2 regions of the Shouchella rhizosphaerae genome follow, and region 2 is predicted to be linked to the other one. Evidence: a T-box and tRNA genes for the amino acid it is inferred to sense, from the RefSeq annotation. Region 2 holds a T-box; the other holds one or more tRNA genes.
The links. A T-box is a leader RNA that pairs with one kind of tRNA and senses whether it is charged. The one in region 2 lies ahead of thrS (threonine--tRNA ligase), so its partner is inferred to be a tRNA-Thr.
Positions count from the first base shown of each region.

Region 1: it has a tRNA-Thr gene. The T-box ahead of thrS (threonine--tRNA ligase) is inferred to sense a tRNA for this amino acid. The anticodon was not compared.

Region 1 covers NZ_CP144921.1:2,059,274-2,068,036, reverse strand. The annotation lists gene V5G21_RS10380 (SpaA isopeptide-forming pilin-related protein) at 1-5,453, opposite strand, end outside; tRNA gene V5G21_RS10375 (tRNA-Thr) at 6,059-6,131, opposite strand; tRNA gene V5G21_RS10370 (tRNA-Asn) at 6,139-6,213, opposite strand; rRNA gene rrf (5S ribosomal RNA) at 6,236-6,351, opposite strand; rRNA gene V5G21_RS10360 (23S ribosomal RNA) at 6,699-8,763, opposite strand, start outside.
Region 2 covers NZ_CP144921.1:1,685,126-1,693,888, forward strand. The annotation lists gene V5G21_RS08450 (MerR family transcriptional regulator) at 562-1,335, opposite strand; gene V5G21_RS08455 (DUF2268 domain-containing protein) at 1,310-2,236, opposite strand; gene V5G21_RS08460 (GrpB family protein) at 2,536-3,117, shown strand; gene thrS (threonine--tRNA ligase) at 3,278-5,191, opposite strand; T-box leader at 5,245-5,470, opposite strand; T-box leader at 5,510-5,733, opposite strand; gene V5G21_RS08470 (AraC family transcriptional regulator) at 5,983-6,396, opposite strand; gene V5G21_RS08475 (hypothetical protein) at 6,886-7,554, shown strand; gene V5G21_RS08480 (hypothetical protein) at 7,805-8,476, shown strand; gene V5G21_RS08485 (hypothetical protein) at 8,729-8,763, shown strand, end outside.

The sequences.
Region 1 (8,763 bases), 370 kb from region 2:
GTTTGAAGTTCATTGTCTTCTGCATCATATAGGCTGAAAACAGCTCCTTCAAGTGTTTCTCCAGTCTCTCCAACCTTTATCAGGCCGACAGACCCTGGGCTGAACTCATTCACAAAGCTTAGTTCTACGGTTTCTGTTTGACCCAGTGTAATTTCAAATGGGATTGGTGTTGGATCCAATACATATCCTGGAATCGTGGCTGTTTCGACTAGCTGATAGTTGCCTGGTACTAGACCATCAATAAACAGCGTACCTTCTTCATCCGTTAGCAGTCCCTCTTGTAATACATTTCCTTCACTATCCTGGAGGGCAAACTCTACACCTTCTAGGACGGTTCCATCTTCATCTTCTTTCGTCAATTCAACAGCACCTGGAATCACCGTGTTTTCTTTCGTTAATTCTAGCTGCGACTCTTGATTAAAGATGATCTCAAACTCTAAAGGAGTATCGTCCAACTCATAGCCGAATGGCGCCTCTGTTTCTACAAAATAGTAGGTGCCTGGTGCTAAATCTTCTACTACTAATTGACCTTCTTCGTTTGTTGTTAAACCTGTTTGTAATTCATTGTCTTCTGCATCAAATAAGCTGAAGACGGCTCCATCAAGCACTACCCCGCCTTGCCCAACTTTTGTTAAGCTAACAGAGCCTGGCGTAAACTCATTAATGAAACTAAGTTCTCCTACAGTCGTCTCCCCTAAACCAATTTCAAAAGGGATCGGTGTTGGATTCAGTTCATATCCTGGGAGCGTTGCTGTTTCCACCAATTGATAGCTTCCTGGTGTTAAATCGTCAATAAAGAGTGTTCCTTCTTCATCAGTGAGTAATCCTTCACGTAGTACATTTCCATCACTATCCTGAAGCTCAAACTCTACACCTTCAAGAAGGGCCCCTTCTTCATCGACTTTCGTTAATTCAACAGCGCCCGGAATTAAGAGATTTTCTCTTGTTAATTCCAGTTGTGCCTCTTGATTAAAGTCGATTTCAAATGCTAATGGCGTATCGTCTAGCACATAACCAAACGGTGCTTCAGTCTCTACAAAGTAGTAGCTGCCTGGTGCCAGATCTTCTACAACCAATCGACCTTCTTCATTTGTGGTTAGATCTGTTTGTAGTTCATTATCTTCTGCATCATATAGGCTGAAAACAGCTCCTTCGAGCGTATCCCCATTTTCTCCGACTTTTGTTAAACCGACAGAGCCTGGCGTAAACTCGTTCACAAAGCTTACTTCAGTTACAGTTGTTTGTCCTAAGCCAATCTCAAATGAAATCGGTGTTGGATCCAGCTCATAGCCTGGGAGTGTTGCTGTTTCAACCAATTGATAGCTTCCTGGTGTTAAATCGTCAATGAAAAGTTTACCTTCTACATCTGTAAGCAAGCCTTCACGTAATGTATTGCCATCACTATCTTGAAGCTCGAATTCCACGCCTTCAAGAATCGTTCCATCTTCATCTTCCTTTGTTAGTTCAACCGCACCTGGTATTAACGTGTTCTCTTTCGTTAATTCTACCTGCGATTCTTGGTTAAAGTCGATTTCAAATGGTAACGGTGAATCGTCTAACACATAACCAAAAGGTGCTTCAGTCTCTACAAAATAGTAGCTACCTGGCACTAAATCTTCTACGACGAGTCGACCTTCTTCATTTGTGGTTAGGTCTGTTTGAAGTTCATTGTCTTCGGAATCGAATAGACTGAAAACAGCTCCTTCAAGCGTTTCGCCATCCTCTCCCACTTTACTAAGTCCCACAGAGCCTGGTAACGGGCTATTCTCTTTTGTCAGTTCAATTAGTTCTTGAACCGCCAAATCAATGGTAAAAGGAATAGGTGTAGCATCTAACACATAACCCGTTGGCGCCTGTGTTTCAACTAATTCGTAGTTTCCAGGCAAAAGATCCTCGATGAAAAGAATTCCGTTCTCATCAGTTGTTAAGCCGGTAGCTACCTCATCGCCTGCCTCATTAAATAGTGTAAACACCGCCCCCTCAAGGAGCTCTCCGTCCTCACTCTGCTTTGTTAGTTGAACAGAGTTATCCAGATCCATGTACACGCCAACTCTTGCTGGTTCGACAGGTTGTCCTTGATCAGTCGCGATCGCAAAAGAGTTCCATGCGGCTCTTTGAGTAGGATTTACTGTTTTATCCAATACACTCGGATCCACATCCGCTGCTTCTGGAGCTATCATAGTGAAAGTAATGGCAATATCTTCTCCATCAATCCATTCTACTCCATCTCTAAGCTCAATCTTAAAGGAATGAATGGAAGACCAATCATCTACCTCAGATGCCAAGACCCAATTCGGCACCTGTGCCCCTTCAGGATTAGAGAGTTGCTCTGTTGTGTCAGGGTAATTGGTATGTCTGATTAAGTCATCTCGTTCTGGAGTGAGTGCAGTACTATAATACACATCCACTCGATCTGTCCATTGTGACGGAAGCTGAATCGCTTCTGTCAGCTGCGGTGTGAATTGACTACCACGATCAATATTATCAGTGATACCTAAGTCACCAACAGATGGCAAAACATCCATTAATGTCATCGTAGAAATTGTACTTCCCGTTGTATTCGTTAGGGTTAATTGATAATCAATTGCTCCTCCAGGAACCGTTCTTCCAAACCTAGTAAACTCATCATCTAATTCTCCTCTGACAAGTTTCTCTGTCTGGATATTATACTGACCACTCATATAATATTCGTTACTCGATTTCAAACGAGGTTGATCAACATTGCCATTTCCGTTTAAATCCTCTGAATCCGTTTGTAAAACGGTATCTGTTAGTCCTGGATTATCAACAGACGGTACAGTTAACGCCTCATCACCTGAGAACCCATATACATCAAAGGTGAGTACATTCGCTGCCCCTTCATTGATCTGAATATTAATCTCAGAGGCTACGTTATTACCTGGTCTAAGTAGACGATCCGTCCAATTAAACTTAACAAGCTGTCGACCTGTATCATTGTAATTATCACTTACAATTTCAAATGACCCATCTGAAGCTCTTCCGTCCGCATCGGTAAAATCAGCGTCTGGATTATCGGATATGGTGACACCAGGCGGTAACAACACCATAGCCTCTAATGGCTCATTCATCGCCAACGTAGAACTATTCTCCGTATTTAAGTTTACACGCATACGGTTTTCACCAAAATCTACATAGGCACCTTGATGATTCGTTAATTCTACATCAACCGTAGCAATTGGCGGTTGATCTGTCGGTCGTGGAGCAATTTGTGCAGAACGGGGACCGGCGATGTTATTAAAGAATTCTGCGGACCCATATTTCCTACCGTTTGTGTTATTTCCAAATACTGTGCCATCTCCACCGGTACCATATACGTCAAATTCATTTGTCACACTTCCTACATAGCCTGGTTCTACTTCAAAATAGTATGTCGGATGAGCTCCACTCATGCCACTAGGAGCATACGTGAAATTAAGATAAATCGCACTTACTCGTGCGCCTTCTTCAATTCCTAAATCTGCTCTAGTGTAAGTCTGTTGAACACTAGCATTTTCGACTAAAACCAAACGTTCTCCATCCACATCTGCCTCAATATTAAAACGAGGTGGATCTATAAATGGAACACCAGGAGGAAATTGGTTAGTAGGTCTATAAACAAAATTATTACCTGTTTTCATTTCTTTGAACACTAAATGTTCATCAATGTTCATTACGGTTGTATACGCTTGGAAATCCCCTTCGCTACTTTCATGTAAGGGTGAGACATTATGAAAAAAGGCTAATAGCGCATCGTCATATACAAGAGGATTCGGGTCTCTATTTGTATTTGAACCGATATTCCCCTTATCATCTATAGGTCCAATATGCCCAGGAACAAACACATTTCCTCGAATTTCTCCACTCGCAAGATCAGAATTAGCTATCGTTACACTGTGATTTGCGTTAACAGTGGTATCATTATCATTACCAATAAACTGAGCAGTAACATCAACATTATTTGTCAACGTTTGATCAACTGTATTATTACCTACTCTTAATACAACTTCTAGCTCCGTGTTAAACAATGTGTCTTCTGCCGCTTCTTGTTCTTCAATACTTGGCGCCTCAAATGTCCAAGTTAAAGTATTTCCAGTTTGTTCTGGCTCGGGACCAGTGATCGTTGAATGGTATGTTAAACCATTTGGAAGCGTATCAACGACAGTAATTTGAGAGCCGGGCTCTAAATAATTTTGTCCTATATTGTTTTTCGGAATGTCTACTTTCATTTTCCATACCGTTTGTGCATTAGGGATTGGTAAGTTCCTATCATTGCCTCTGGCTTCCGTATATCGTTTAGAAGCAGAAATAGTAGTAGAAGCATCGATTACGACTGTTGCGGTATCTTGCACCTCACCGAATTGATCCGCTTCAAATGAGGCTTGCACGCCAAGCTCTGTACCATTAGCCATCAAACCATTTGTTGTCGCCAATTTGATAATATTTTCATACGTTTGACCTGCTTGTAACCGTTCAAATTGATACACTAACTGGCTTGTTTCCGAATCAAATGTTGGTTCTACACCAGCTATTCTTAATTCTGATAACGATTGATTAAAGGTCACTTCATTTGAAAGTGGCAAATCGATTGTTATTCTTGCATTCGTGTATTCTGTAATAGAACCGGTTGTTTTAAACACTAACTTATAAGCTGCATCGTTCCCAGCCAAGACACTCGCATTCAATGGTGAAATATCAATATCTACATTTAAATCTCCTGCCATTGGTGTAAAGATAGGCTTATCTTGATCTTCATTACTCTCTTCTTCATGTTGATTTGTTTCTTCTTGCTGTTGGGATTCTGTTTCACTGTTTGTGGGTGAGGATTCTTCTTGATTATCACCATTTGTTTCATCAGCGTAATTGTCTTCAGATTTATTTTCTTCTAGTTGTTCATCCTCATTTAAGTTATCTGACTCTGGTTGATCCGAATGGTTTTTTTCAAATTCTTCTACTTCCGCTTCCGTATCAAGTTCTTCTAAATCTTCATTCCCACTGGAACTATCCGATTCCACGGAAACCTTAAACTCTACAATTTCAGTGCCACCGTCTTCAAATTGGCCTCTAACTTGTAGAATATTATCGCCTACATTGAACCCTGTTAAAATGATATTTTCAGAGATTGGAGACCCTTTTTCTTTCGGGATATTTAAACGATTCTCCTCATAATGATACGTAATTTCACTATTAGAATTTAACTCTTTCGTGCTCTCTTCATCATATTCAATTCCTTTTGGAAGAACAAGCTCCAAATTGTTTAAATCCGAGTAGTCTGTTACTACATTAAGAATAACTTGTTCTTGGGTTGGTGTCCCTTCAACAGAGATATCAAGTTCGTTCTCAAACTTTCTTTCCGAAGCTTCCGTTAACCCAACTTGTCCAAACGGCAAGAAAAGAATTAAGAAAATAAGCATTACTATAAAGCCTTTTCTTATGTTACCCTTCTGCTTTCTCATAGAGCCCTCCTTAAATAAAATTAATAACTATATAGAGCCTTACATGCTATTAAGCGTCAATAGATGCGTTATTAGCCCATATATTTACACAAAATCATAACATCGTTAAAAAATCTGTCAAATTATACATAGTAATATCATCTTATCAAGATAAGTTAATTGTAAAAATAAGAATTTTATATAGTTCTAAATAATCATTTTGCATAACTTATTATGATGTTCTCTACAGCATTTACTGAAAAGCTATTTTTAGTGCGTAGCCTGTATTAAAAGTTAAATTACCAACCTAAATTGCTCTTGTTATAACAAGGATTAATTAATTCTATAGTAAGTTAATCTCACTTTAATATATATTGAAATAAAACTCACGAAAATAGATAAAAATGGTAAAAAAGAAGTGCTTTGGACTTGTGTGTTTTATACTTTTTTTATGTGGTATTTTATAAGTGAATTTGAGAATTCGTTTCCTTGTTTTTTTAGTTGATATCCGTCATCCATTTTATGTGGTTTGGCTGAAGGACTCGCAATGTTTCATAGGAAAACTTTTGGTTTAAAAACAAAAAAGCTTCTCCATCGACGGAGAAACTTTATTATCAGTATAAGAAAGCTTCCAAGCGGACTTGAACCGCTGACCCCCACCTTACCATGGTGGTGCTCTACCGACTGAGCTATGGAAGCACAAAAATGGCTCCACAGGCAGGATTCGAACCTGCGACCGATCGGTTAACAGCCGATAGCTCTACCACTGAGCTACTGTGGAACGAAAAAAATATATAGAAAAAGCCCGGCAACGTCCTACTCTCGCAGGAGGAAGCCTCCAACTACCATCGGCGCAAAAGAGCTTAACGACCGTGTTCGGCATGGGAACGGGTGTGACCTCTTTGCCATTGTCACCGGACTCTACTTGACTTCAGATAAGCGGCGAATCTCTTCGTCTCGTTCGTGATTCTTCTTCAGTCACGTACATTTGTACGCTCCTTCAGTCGAACACTTCCAATCCTCGACCTTCTTGCTTCTCTTTGTCAATCGTTTAAGCTTCGGATTTCTTCGTCCAGTTCGTGTCTCTCAGTCAGTCACGTACGTTTGGGTACGCACCCTTCTTCGAGCACTCCTGTCCTCGAACTCCTCGCTTCTCTGACTTCAGAATAAGCGGCGAATCTCTTCGTCTGCTCTGAAGTGTAAGTATGGAAAGAATCGGTGATTCTTTCAAAACTAAATCCGAAATACTCAAGTGTCAAGAATGTATAGGATAAGTCCTCGACCGATTAGTATCAGTCCGCTCCACGTGTCGCCACGCTTCCACTTCTGACCTATCAACCTCATCATCTCTAAGGGGTCTTACTGGCTTACGCCATGGGAAATCTCATCTTGAGGGGGGCTTCATGCTTAGATGCTTTCAGCACTTATCCCGTCCATACGTAGCTACCCAGCGATGCTCCTGGCGGAACAACTGGTACACCAGCGGTATGTCCATCCCGGTCCTCTCGTACTAAGGACAGCTCCTCTCAAATTTCCTACGCCCGCGACGGATAGGGACCGAACTGTCTCACGACGTTCTGAACCCAGCTCGCGTGCCGCTTTAATGGGCGAACAGCCCAACCCTTGGGACCTACTTCAGCCCCAGGATGCGACGAGCCGACATCGAGGTGCCAAACCTCCCCGTCGATGTGGACTCTTGGGGGAGATAAGCCTGTTATCCCCAGGGTAGCTTTTATCCGTTGAGCGACGGCCCTTCCATACGGCACCGCCGGATCACTAAGCCCGACTTTCGTCCCTGCTCGACTTGTAGGTCTCGCAGTCAAGCTCCCTTCTGCCTTTGCACTCTACGAATGATTTCCAACCATTCTGAGGGAACCTTTGGGCGCCTCCGTTACTGTTTAGGAGGCGACCGCCCCAGTCAAACTGCCCACCTGACAATGTCCCTGGCCCGGATCACGGGTCGAGGTTAGAATGCCAGCACCATCAGGGTAGTATCCCACCGACGCCTCCACCGAAGCTAGCGCTCCGGTTTCCAAGGCTCCTACCTATCCTGTACAGATGATACCAACACTCACTATCAAGCTACAGTAAAGCTCCATGGGGTCTTTCCGTCCTGTCGCGGGTAACCTGCATCTTCACAGGTACTATAATTTCACCGGGTCTCTCGTTGAGACAGTATCCAAGTCGTTGCACCATTCGTGCGGGTCGGAACTTACCCGACAAGGAATTTCGCTACCTTAGGACCGTTATAGTTACGGCCGCCGTTTACTGGGGCTTCAATTCAGAGCTTCTCACCATTTGGGATGACCCTTCCTCTTAACCTTCCAGCACCGGGCAGGTGTCAGCCCCTATACTTCGCCTTACGGCTTCGCAGAGACCTGTGTTTTTGCTAAACAGTCGCTTGGATCCTTTCACTGCGGCTCTCTCGGGCGGTTAACCCTACTAGAGCACCCCTTCTCCCGAAGTTACGGGGTCATTTTGCCGAGTTCCTTAACGAGAGTTCTCCCGAGCGTCTTAGAATTCTCTTCTCGCCTACCTGTGTCGGTTTGCGGTACGGGCACCTGTATTCTCACTAGAGGCTTTTCTCGGCAGCGGAGGATCAGGGATTTCGGACCCGAAGGTCCTTCACGGTCACAGCTCAGCCTTACGGAACACGGATTTGCCTATGTTCCAGCCTCGCATGCTTCGACGCGCACAGCCAGCGGCGCGCTCACCCTACCTTTCTGCGTCCCCCCATCGTTCAAACGAATACGAGGTGGTACAGGAATATCAACCTGTTGTCCATCGCCTACGCCTTTCGGCCTCGGCTTAGGTCCCGACTAACCCTGAGCGGACGAGCCTTCCTCAGGAAACCTTGGGCTTTCGACGGATAGGATTCTCACCTATCTTTTCGCTACTCATACCGGCATTCTCACTTCCAAGCACTCCACCAGTCCTCACGATCTGGCTTCGCTGTCCTTGGAACGCTCCCCTACCCAATCCCATACGGGATTGCCATAGCTTCGGTGATACGTTTAGCCCCGGTACATTTTCGGCGCAGAGTCACTCGACCAGTGAGCTATTACGCACTCTTTCAATGATGGCTGCTTCTAAGCCAACATCCTGGTTGTCTGGGCAACTCCACATCCTTTTCCACTTAACGTATACTTGGGGACCTTAGCTGATGGTCTGGGCTGTTTCCCTCTTGACTACGGATCTTAGCACTCGCAGTCTGACTCCCGAGTTAAAGTCATTGGCATTCGGAGTTTGACTGAATTCGGTAATCCTGTGGGGACCCCTCGTCCAATCAGTGCTCTACCTCCAAGACTCATCACTCGAGGCTAGCCCTAAA
Region 2 (8,763 bases):
GTAAATTGTAACAAACTATGACATAACAATATAAAGCATGTTACCGTTTACTCGGTTTATTATTGAATATCTTCGTTTAAATTATCTTCTTCGCTGGATGAAAATATCGTTTTACTAAGCAGGCTTTAGGAAATGGTATTAAAAGAGGAGGAGATAAACTTGGTATCTAGGAATATCCGATTTATTTTGTTAACTGGATTTTCTATGTTTTTAGCTTATTTATTATTAGCTATTGTGCTCAATTTTGGTGATTCTTTTTCAATCACTTGGAGTATTTTATTTTTTATTGTTGGTCTAATGATGGGGGGTATTATCATTTTAATGAGTAGTAAAAGACAAAGAAAATAAAAGCTGTCCCTTGGATCAATTATTTGACCTAAGGGACTACTTAAAAATCAAAGTTCGTTCTGAAAAGGATGATGTTAATTTTCTATGTTTTAAATCAAACTGGCTAACGTTTCAAATTTCATGACAAAAAAAGGCCGAATTCCCCATTCAGCCTTTAAAAGATCTACACTTTCAATTCATTCAATCTGTCTTCTCCATAAAAAACGCCACATCTCAATTCTCTCTCTTACTTTCACCCAATCCCTGCACATAATACATAACCGCCTCATGCATGAATGCTGCTAAATCTCCTTGCTCACTGAACGGATTAAAATATTGCTTGAACCGGGCATCGGCTTGGTACGTGTTGGCGATGCACATTAATAAGTGCCCGTCGCATGGCATTGACTGCTCGAGTATTCCCCGCCACTCATCGACGAGTTGCTGTACTTCCACCGCATCCGGCTGAAAATGCATGCAGGCGGCAATTTTTCGGAACACGTCCTCCATCTGGTGCCACTGGCGTTCTTTTTCGATGGACGACCGTTCTTGCATCTTCTTCTCAAAGGATTGGTAAGCCTCCGTCTTGCCATAGCGCCACCTCGCTTCTCGGTCATATTGCTCTGGCAAGGGCAAAATCGCAGAATCATTGAAAATGCTAAGATGGTAAACATCCTTTCCAGCCACAAACTCCTCCAATGCCGCGGAGATTCGCTCTAAGCGCTGTTTTTTCAAACGTAACGTATCGTTGTGCTGCTTTAATACTTCGCGTTGCTCCTCAAGCGGAAGCTTCAAGATGGCTGCAATCTCTTTCAGAGGCACATCCATTTCCTTCAGGAACAAAATCGTCTGCAGTTTAGCCAAGCTTTCCTGATCGTAATAGCGATAGCCGTTGTCGGCGACGAACGTGGGCTTCAACAGCTCGATCTCGTCATAATAATGTAAGGTTCTGGTGGTAATGCCGGTAATGTGCACGATGTCTTTAATCGCTAATAATCGTTGTTTCATTCCAGTATCCCCTGACTTCGTCCAGGATTTGAGCCGCCGGGGTGATGGTCGCTTCGACAATCGATTTTCCCGTCTGCTTTAAATAGTATTGTACTAAATAATACCCGCAAGCATAACCCGCGCTATAAGGCATGCCAACTGGTGTGAAATTCTGGAGCTTTGCCAATTCGTCGCCGTACAGATACGGCGCAATTTGGTCAAACCCGGTTACATCCAGCTGTTCCTTCAATACAGGTTTGATCTGGCGATTTAATGTTTCAGCGCTTGTCTTCGACACCCAAGGGCCGAGAAGCTCCTCCCCGTACAGAAGTGTTGCAAAATTTTCCGCCAACCCTTCGCTAACGATCAGCTCGCCTAGGGTAACAGTGTGGTCCCACTTGATATACTGGTAACGTACGTTATGATTGACTTCATGCGCCAATGCGGGCTTCATGCGAGGCAGCGTATAAGCATTTGGAAGCAATGTGCACAAAATGTATCCGGGAATCCCACCGTCGCCGCTATACCCCTCGTTTAGCAACAAAGACTGGCTCTTCGGGTTGCCCAGGAGAATGGTGAACAAGTACTCGGATACCTTGAGTTTCACGCCGTTTTCCGTAAATAAGCCCAGGCTTCGGGCAACGACTGCTTCGCATTCCTGCCAGAACGCATCGGATGATATAAGTTCGAGTTCCGCGGAAATCTCAGGCGTCATCTCTTCTGGCGCACGGAATATGAAATTATTGATTGTCATCACGTCAAAACCGCCTGGATCGGCAGCCTTATACGGAACCTGCTGAGTCTCCCATTTTTTCATGAACGGAGCCAGCATCTCTTCCCGGTATAACTCTGTTTTCTCTGCTAGCGGAACTTGCATAACTTGGCGGTAAATGTGGTCTGAGCGCAGTGCTTGAATGTTCATATCGTTTCACCTCTACGTTTTGATCATTCAAAGTGTGAAGTATTACGTAACGTGAGAGTCAAGCCTTCATTTTTATTTTTAAAGAAAACACCGAAACCCACTCATACAGCTGGCTCCGACTGTACCACTCAGATTATTTTGCAAACACGCGTTAACAACCAAAGATGGTACGGACTTTTTTACCGCTATTACGAACTGGACCTTTTCTTCCCCTTCAACGGCGGAGAATTACCGCTTAACTTCTTTTCAACCGTTATGGTAAGATGAAATGCTGAACAGATAATTAGGGAGTGATCTCCATGCAGAGTCATTCAAACCCGCCACCTAAAAGTGATGAAGATCTTCAGAAGGTCACAGTTGGTGAGCGTAAACCCCACAACGCGCCCGTTACCCTTCTAGAGTATGATCCAGAGTGGCCTAATCAATTCGATCGAGAGGCTAGCCGAATTCGTTCTGTGCTCGGAAACAAGGTATTGCAACTCGAACATGTTGGCTCAACTTCGATTCCGGGCCTTTGTGCCAAGCCCATCATTGATATCCTACTAGTTGTGATCGATTCCGCTGACGAGACGACTTACGTCCCAAACTTAGAAAAAGCTGGTTACACCCTACGCATTCGGGAACCTGAATGGTTTGAACATCGCTTGTTCAAAGGGCCAGACACAGACATCAACCTGCATGTATTCAGCGAAGGCGCTTCTGAAGTCACTAGAATGTTGCGTTTCCGTGATTGGCTCCGAAGCAACAATGCCGACCGGGATAAGTACGCAAGCGTCAAACGCCACCTTGCTCAACGTCAATGGCGCCACGTGCAACATTATGCTGATGCGAAAAGCGGGATCGTCCAGGAAATCATGGAGCGAGCAAACTCGGTTGAGTAGAACGCTTGAATTCGATATATCATTTCTTTCACAAAGGGTGCAGCTAACATTCCGCTTCACGTTAGCTGTACCCCACCATTGCCTGGTATCCCCTCCTGAAAGGCTAATAGCAGGAACGGTTGTTAACATGCTGTGGCGGTCTGAGTCTTAATAATTCTTATTACATGCTCCGTTCTTTAATCTGTCGCACAAGTTTCTCTTTAAAATATTCAAAAGGAACCCTCTCTGTTTCCGGTTTTCCATACTGTCTAACCGTGACTGTTTCTTCTTTTAATTCGTTGTCACCTAGCACGATCGTGCAAGGGATTTTTTGCATTTGTGCTTTTCTAATTTTGTAACCTAGTTTTTCATCACTTTCATCAATGTTTACCCTTACCCCTACTTGTTTTAGTTCTGATTGTATCGTTAAACAATAGTCTAAGTGAACGTGGGAAACCGGGACAATTTGTACTTGTACCGGCGCAAGCCAAACAGGAAAAGCACCTGCAAAATGTTCGATTAAAATTCCTAAAAAACGGTCAATTGAACCAAATACAGCTCGGTGAATAACAACTGGACGCTTTTTTTCGTTTTGTTTATCTATATAAGTTAAATCAAACTTTTCAGGTAGTTGGAAATCAAGTTGAACCGTGGCGCATTGGTGGCTGCGCTGAATGGCATCTTTTATGTGAATATCAATTTTCGGACCATAAAACGCCCCATCGCCTTCATTGACTTTATAAGCATAATTAAGTTTTTGCAGTACATTCTCTAAAGCAGTTTCAGCCTGCTCCCAAAGGTGTTCACTCCCCATAAAATCATCTGGACGTGTCGATAATTCAATTTCGTACTTAAACCCAAATACTTGGTAGACATGGTCGATTATTTTTAATGCAAGTGTGATTTCCTCTTCAATTTGTTGCGGTGTTACGAAAATGTGGGCATCATCTTGGCAAAATGTACGGACACGCAATAAACCATTCAAGGCACCACTGAATTCATGACGATGCACTTGACCAAACTCTGCCATGCGAATTGGTAAATCTCGGTACGAATGCAGCCCGTTTTTAAAAATGAGCATATGGCCAGGACAATTCATTGGTTTTAGCGCAAATTGTTGCTCATCCACTTGTGTAAAATACATATTCTCTTTGTAATGATCCCAGTGACCAGATTGTTCCCATAGCCGTTGATTCATCATGATCGGCGTGCGAACTTCTTTATAGTCGTATTTGGCTTGAAGATTTCGCAAAAAAGATTCAAGCTCATTTCGGATAATTTGACCATTGGCAAGATAGAAAGGCATTCCTGGAGCTTCTTCTGAGAACATGAACAATTCCAGCTCTTTTCCAAGCTTACGGTGATTTCTCTTTTCAGCTTCCTCTAGAAAGGCAAAATAATCTTGTAACTCATCTTTTGTCGCAAACGCAACACCGTAAATACGTTGAAGCATTTGATTATCGCTATTGCCCCGCCAATATGCACCAGACACTTTCGTTAACTTAAAATGCTTGATTTTGCCTGTTGAAGGTATATGAGGACCACGACATAAATCATAAAAATCACCTTGTTCGTACACAGTCACTGTTTCATCTGGCGGTATATCTTCAAGCAACTCAAGTTTTAAAGGGTCCTGTTTGAACAACTGTTTAGCTTTTTCGCGCGTAACTTCCTTACGTGTTATCTCCATGTCCTCTTTAATGATTTGCTTCATCATCTGTTCAATTCTTAGCAAATCACCGACGGTAATCGGTTGGTCCAACGCAACGTCATAAAAAAATCCATCTCCGATGACAGGACCCACTCCTAAATGAACAGCCGGGTATAATCGCTTTAATGCATGTGCCAATAAGTGGGCTGTTGAATGACGAAGCACTTCTATTCCTTCTTTTGAAGCGACATCATATAAGGAAATATGAGCGTTTTCTGTGATTGGACATGCTAAATCGGAAGGAACACCATTTATACATCCAACAATCGTTTTTTTGTAAAGACTCGGACTAATGGATTGTGCAAGTTCAGCCAGTGTTACACCTTGCGGAAATTGCTTGCTCTTTCCATCTGGAAATTCAATAGCTATTAATGGTTCACTCATAACAAGAAACACTCCTTTTAAAGTAAATAAAATAAAAACACACCCATCCCTCAAGAAGGGACGAGTGCGTTCTACCCGTGGTTCCACCCAATTTCCCATAAGCTAAAAAGAAAAACTTATGGCTTTGGTGCTGTAACGTAGCATAAACGGTATTAGATACTAAGTTCCCCAATACAGCTCAAAGGTGGTAAATTATTTTCCTAAGCTAGGAAGATCACAGCTTACCCTTCCCTCTCTGAAAACCGTAAAAATAATTCCTGTCCTTTTCATCGCTCTTGCTTTGTAATTGTCAAAACACAAAAACGCACTCATCCCCCAAGAAGGGACGAGTGCGTTCTACCCGTGGTTCCACCCAATTTCCCATAAGTAAAAAGAGAACTTACGGCTCTGGTGCTGTAACGTAGCATAGACGGTATTGGGTACTTCATTCTCCAATACAGCTCAAAGGTGGTAAGTTACTCTCCTGCGTTAGGAAGATTTCAGCTCTCCTTCCCTCTCTGGAAACCGTAAAAAGTAACTCATGTCCTTATCAGTGCTTTTAAAAAATCAAACGATAACATTAAATTGTTTTACATGATACAGTAAATGTCTCCTAACCGCAACCCTTCTTTTCGCTTTTTGTAGATCCAATTTAAATAAATTTCAAAATTAATAGGATATTAAAGTTATAACGTTTAAACATCATATCTGTGTCATTTTCTTTTGGTGGTTTCTGCAGTTAGATCTGAAATACATAGTAGGTGTATCAGTTTTTCGTCCTTTAAATAGAAAGTAGGAATGTCCCCGCTTCGTTACTGTATAGGAACTAATATTTCACACAAATGATTATCAATCATTTGTGAAGTATATCTTTCTATAATTGGTTGTTCTCTTATTGATAGATTATTTCTTTCGATCTCAGAAAAAATATTGCCCCAAAATTCACTGACTGCCTCTTTTGTATGGTCAAGCAAAAAAACAGCGTATTTCCCACCAGAAAATTCTCCAATATGAGCTGGTTTTGTCACATTAAAATCTTTATTTATAACAACGCAAACATCATAACGACACTCCTCTTTAGGAGTAATCTCTGGGTTATCTCGCGGTATGCCTAAAATTATAGAATCATTAAACACACCATTTAATTTTGCCCACTTTTTAAAATTCTCCATTAATTTTTTGTTTTGCTTTTCACCATACTCCCCAATATTTCGGAAATAAGCAATCCTGGATTCAGGTAATTCTTTTCATATTTTAATTCTCCTTTCTTAGATAAAGTAATCCGATTTAAAATATTTTTCAAGCTATTTTTTAAAACTATTTCTGATATATTAGTTTAATTAATCCATTAGTCTCTAAACAAAGGCCGTTAGTTGAAAAGGGAAAAGAGATAGTTCACCACCGCCCATAATGACGGACAATAATGAACCGTATTCAAAACATTCGCTTCAAAAAGGAGGTGAAAAAGAGATGGGCCATGAGACCAACCTTCGCAATCCACGGTTAGAATGCGACACAAAACTTCCCCATCACACTCAGTTGCTTTCCCCCTAAACCTTAACTCCATTTTTAACAACACGTTTAAAAATGAAGACTATTTCACTATGCCTAAAGCGCCGTTTTTCCATTTATTGCGGGTACTAGTGGAATTTTCCCTTTGTCTTTTCTATGATAAAACTAAACACCACATGGCGGGAGCGAAGGTGGGATGGATGATGAAAAAAGGCATTTGGATTCCGATCGTTGTCTTGATTGCATTAGGAGGAGGGGTCGCCATGGCGTTCGCACTCAACGGTTCAGACGATATTGCCTTAACAGATGATTTTACGAGTAGCTTTCTTGACCCAGAGGTCGAAACTGATGACGGGTTCCATTATTTTCAATCCGAAAAAAACAACTTTTCCATGTGGTTTCCCGCGGGGTATTATATTGAGGATGATCCTGTTGGTTACAAAAGTAAAGACCATTTTGAATTTCTCAATATCCATGAAGATCAATCACATTCTAACGAAAAAGAGTACTGGGGATTTATTCAATTAAAGTACCGTGGCAATATGATAGAACATGATGCTGAGATACAATTACAAATTCTACTAAAAGACTTTGGGTTTAATGACCAGTATGAAGAACTTCAAACAGAAACTGCAACGATCTATTACGGCTCTTCCTACTATACCTTGGAAGGAAAAAGAGGCGTAACTTACGATCCGGCAACGCACTCTGCTAATCAATATTTTGCGTTGGTTCAAAGCCCTGACCTTAAAGAATTCATGGTTGTTGATTATGAGTTATATTGCAAGGAAGAAGAAACATGTACCATCAACAATGAACAAGAAAGCCGCTTTTTCAATACACTTATTCAAAGCATTCGCTTCCAAAAGTAGGTGAATTTAAATGGCCTTAAGACCATCCTCCCTTTGCTGTTTAAATCCAAACAAACTTCCCTATCACCTGCAGTAGCTTTTCCCCCTAAACCTTGACTCCATTTTTAACAACACGTTTAAAAATCAAGACTATTTCACTATACCTAAAGCGCCGTTTTTCCATTTATTGCGGATACTAGTGGAACTTTTCCTTCTTCTTTTCTATGATAAAATTAAACACCTCATGGCGAGAGTGAAGGTGGGATGGATGATGAAAAAAGGCATTTGGATTCCGATCATTGTCTTGATTGCATTAGGAGGAGGGGTCGCCATGGCGTTCGCACTCAACGGTTCAGACGATATTGCCTTAACAGATGATTTTACGAGTAGCTTTCTTGACACGGAGGTCGAAACTGATGACGGGTTCCATTATTTTCAATCCGAAAAAAACAACTTTTCAATGTGGTTTCCTGCTGGGTATTACATTGAAGATGATCCCGTCCGTTATGAAAGTAAAGACCATTTTGAATTTCTCAATATCTATGAAGAAGAAACTACTACTTCAAAGGACAGAGGGTATACAGGGTACATTCAACTCACGTACGAGAATAACGTGTCAGAACATGAGGCTAAGATACAACTTCAAATTTTACTAGAAGAATTAGGGTTTAATGATCAGTATGAAGAACTTCAAACAGAAAATGCAACGATCTATTACGGCTCTTCCTATTATACTTTGGAAGGAAAAAGAGGCGTGACTTACGATCCGGCAACGCACTCTGCTAATCAATATTTTGCGTTGGTTCAAAGCCCTGACCTTAAAGAATTCATGGTTGTTGATTATGAGTTATATTGCAAGGAAGAAGAAACATGTACCATCAACGATGAACAAGAAAGCCGCTTTTTCAATACACTTATTCAAAGCATTCGCTTCCAAAAGTAGGTGAATTTAAATGGCCTTGAGACCATCCTCCCTTTGCTGTTTAAATCCAAACAAACTCCCTATCACCTGCAGTAGCTTTTCCCCTCTAAACCTTGATTCTATCTTTAACGATATGCTCAAAAATTAAGACTATTTCACTATGCCTAAAGCGCCTTTTTTCCATTTATTGCGGGTACTAGTGGAATTTTCCCTTTGTCTTTTCTATGATAAAACTAAACACCAGGTGGCGTGAGAGTGAAGGTGGGATGGATGATGAAAAAAGGCATTTGGATTCCGATCGTTGTCTT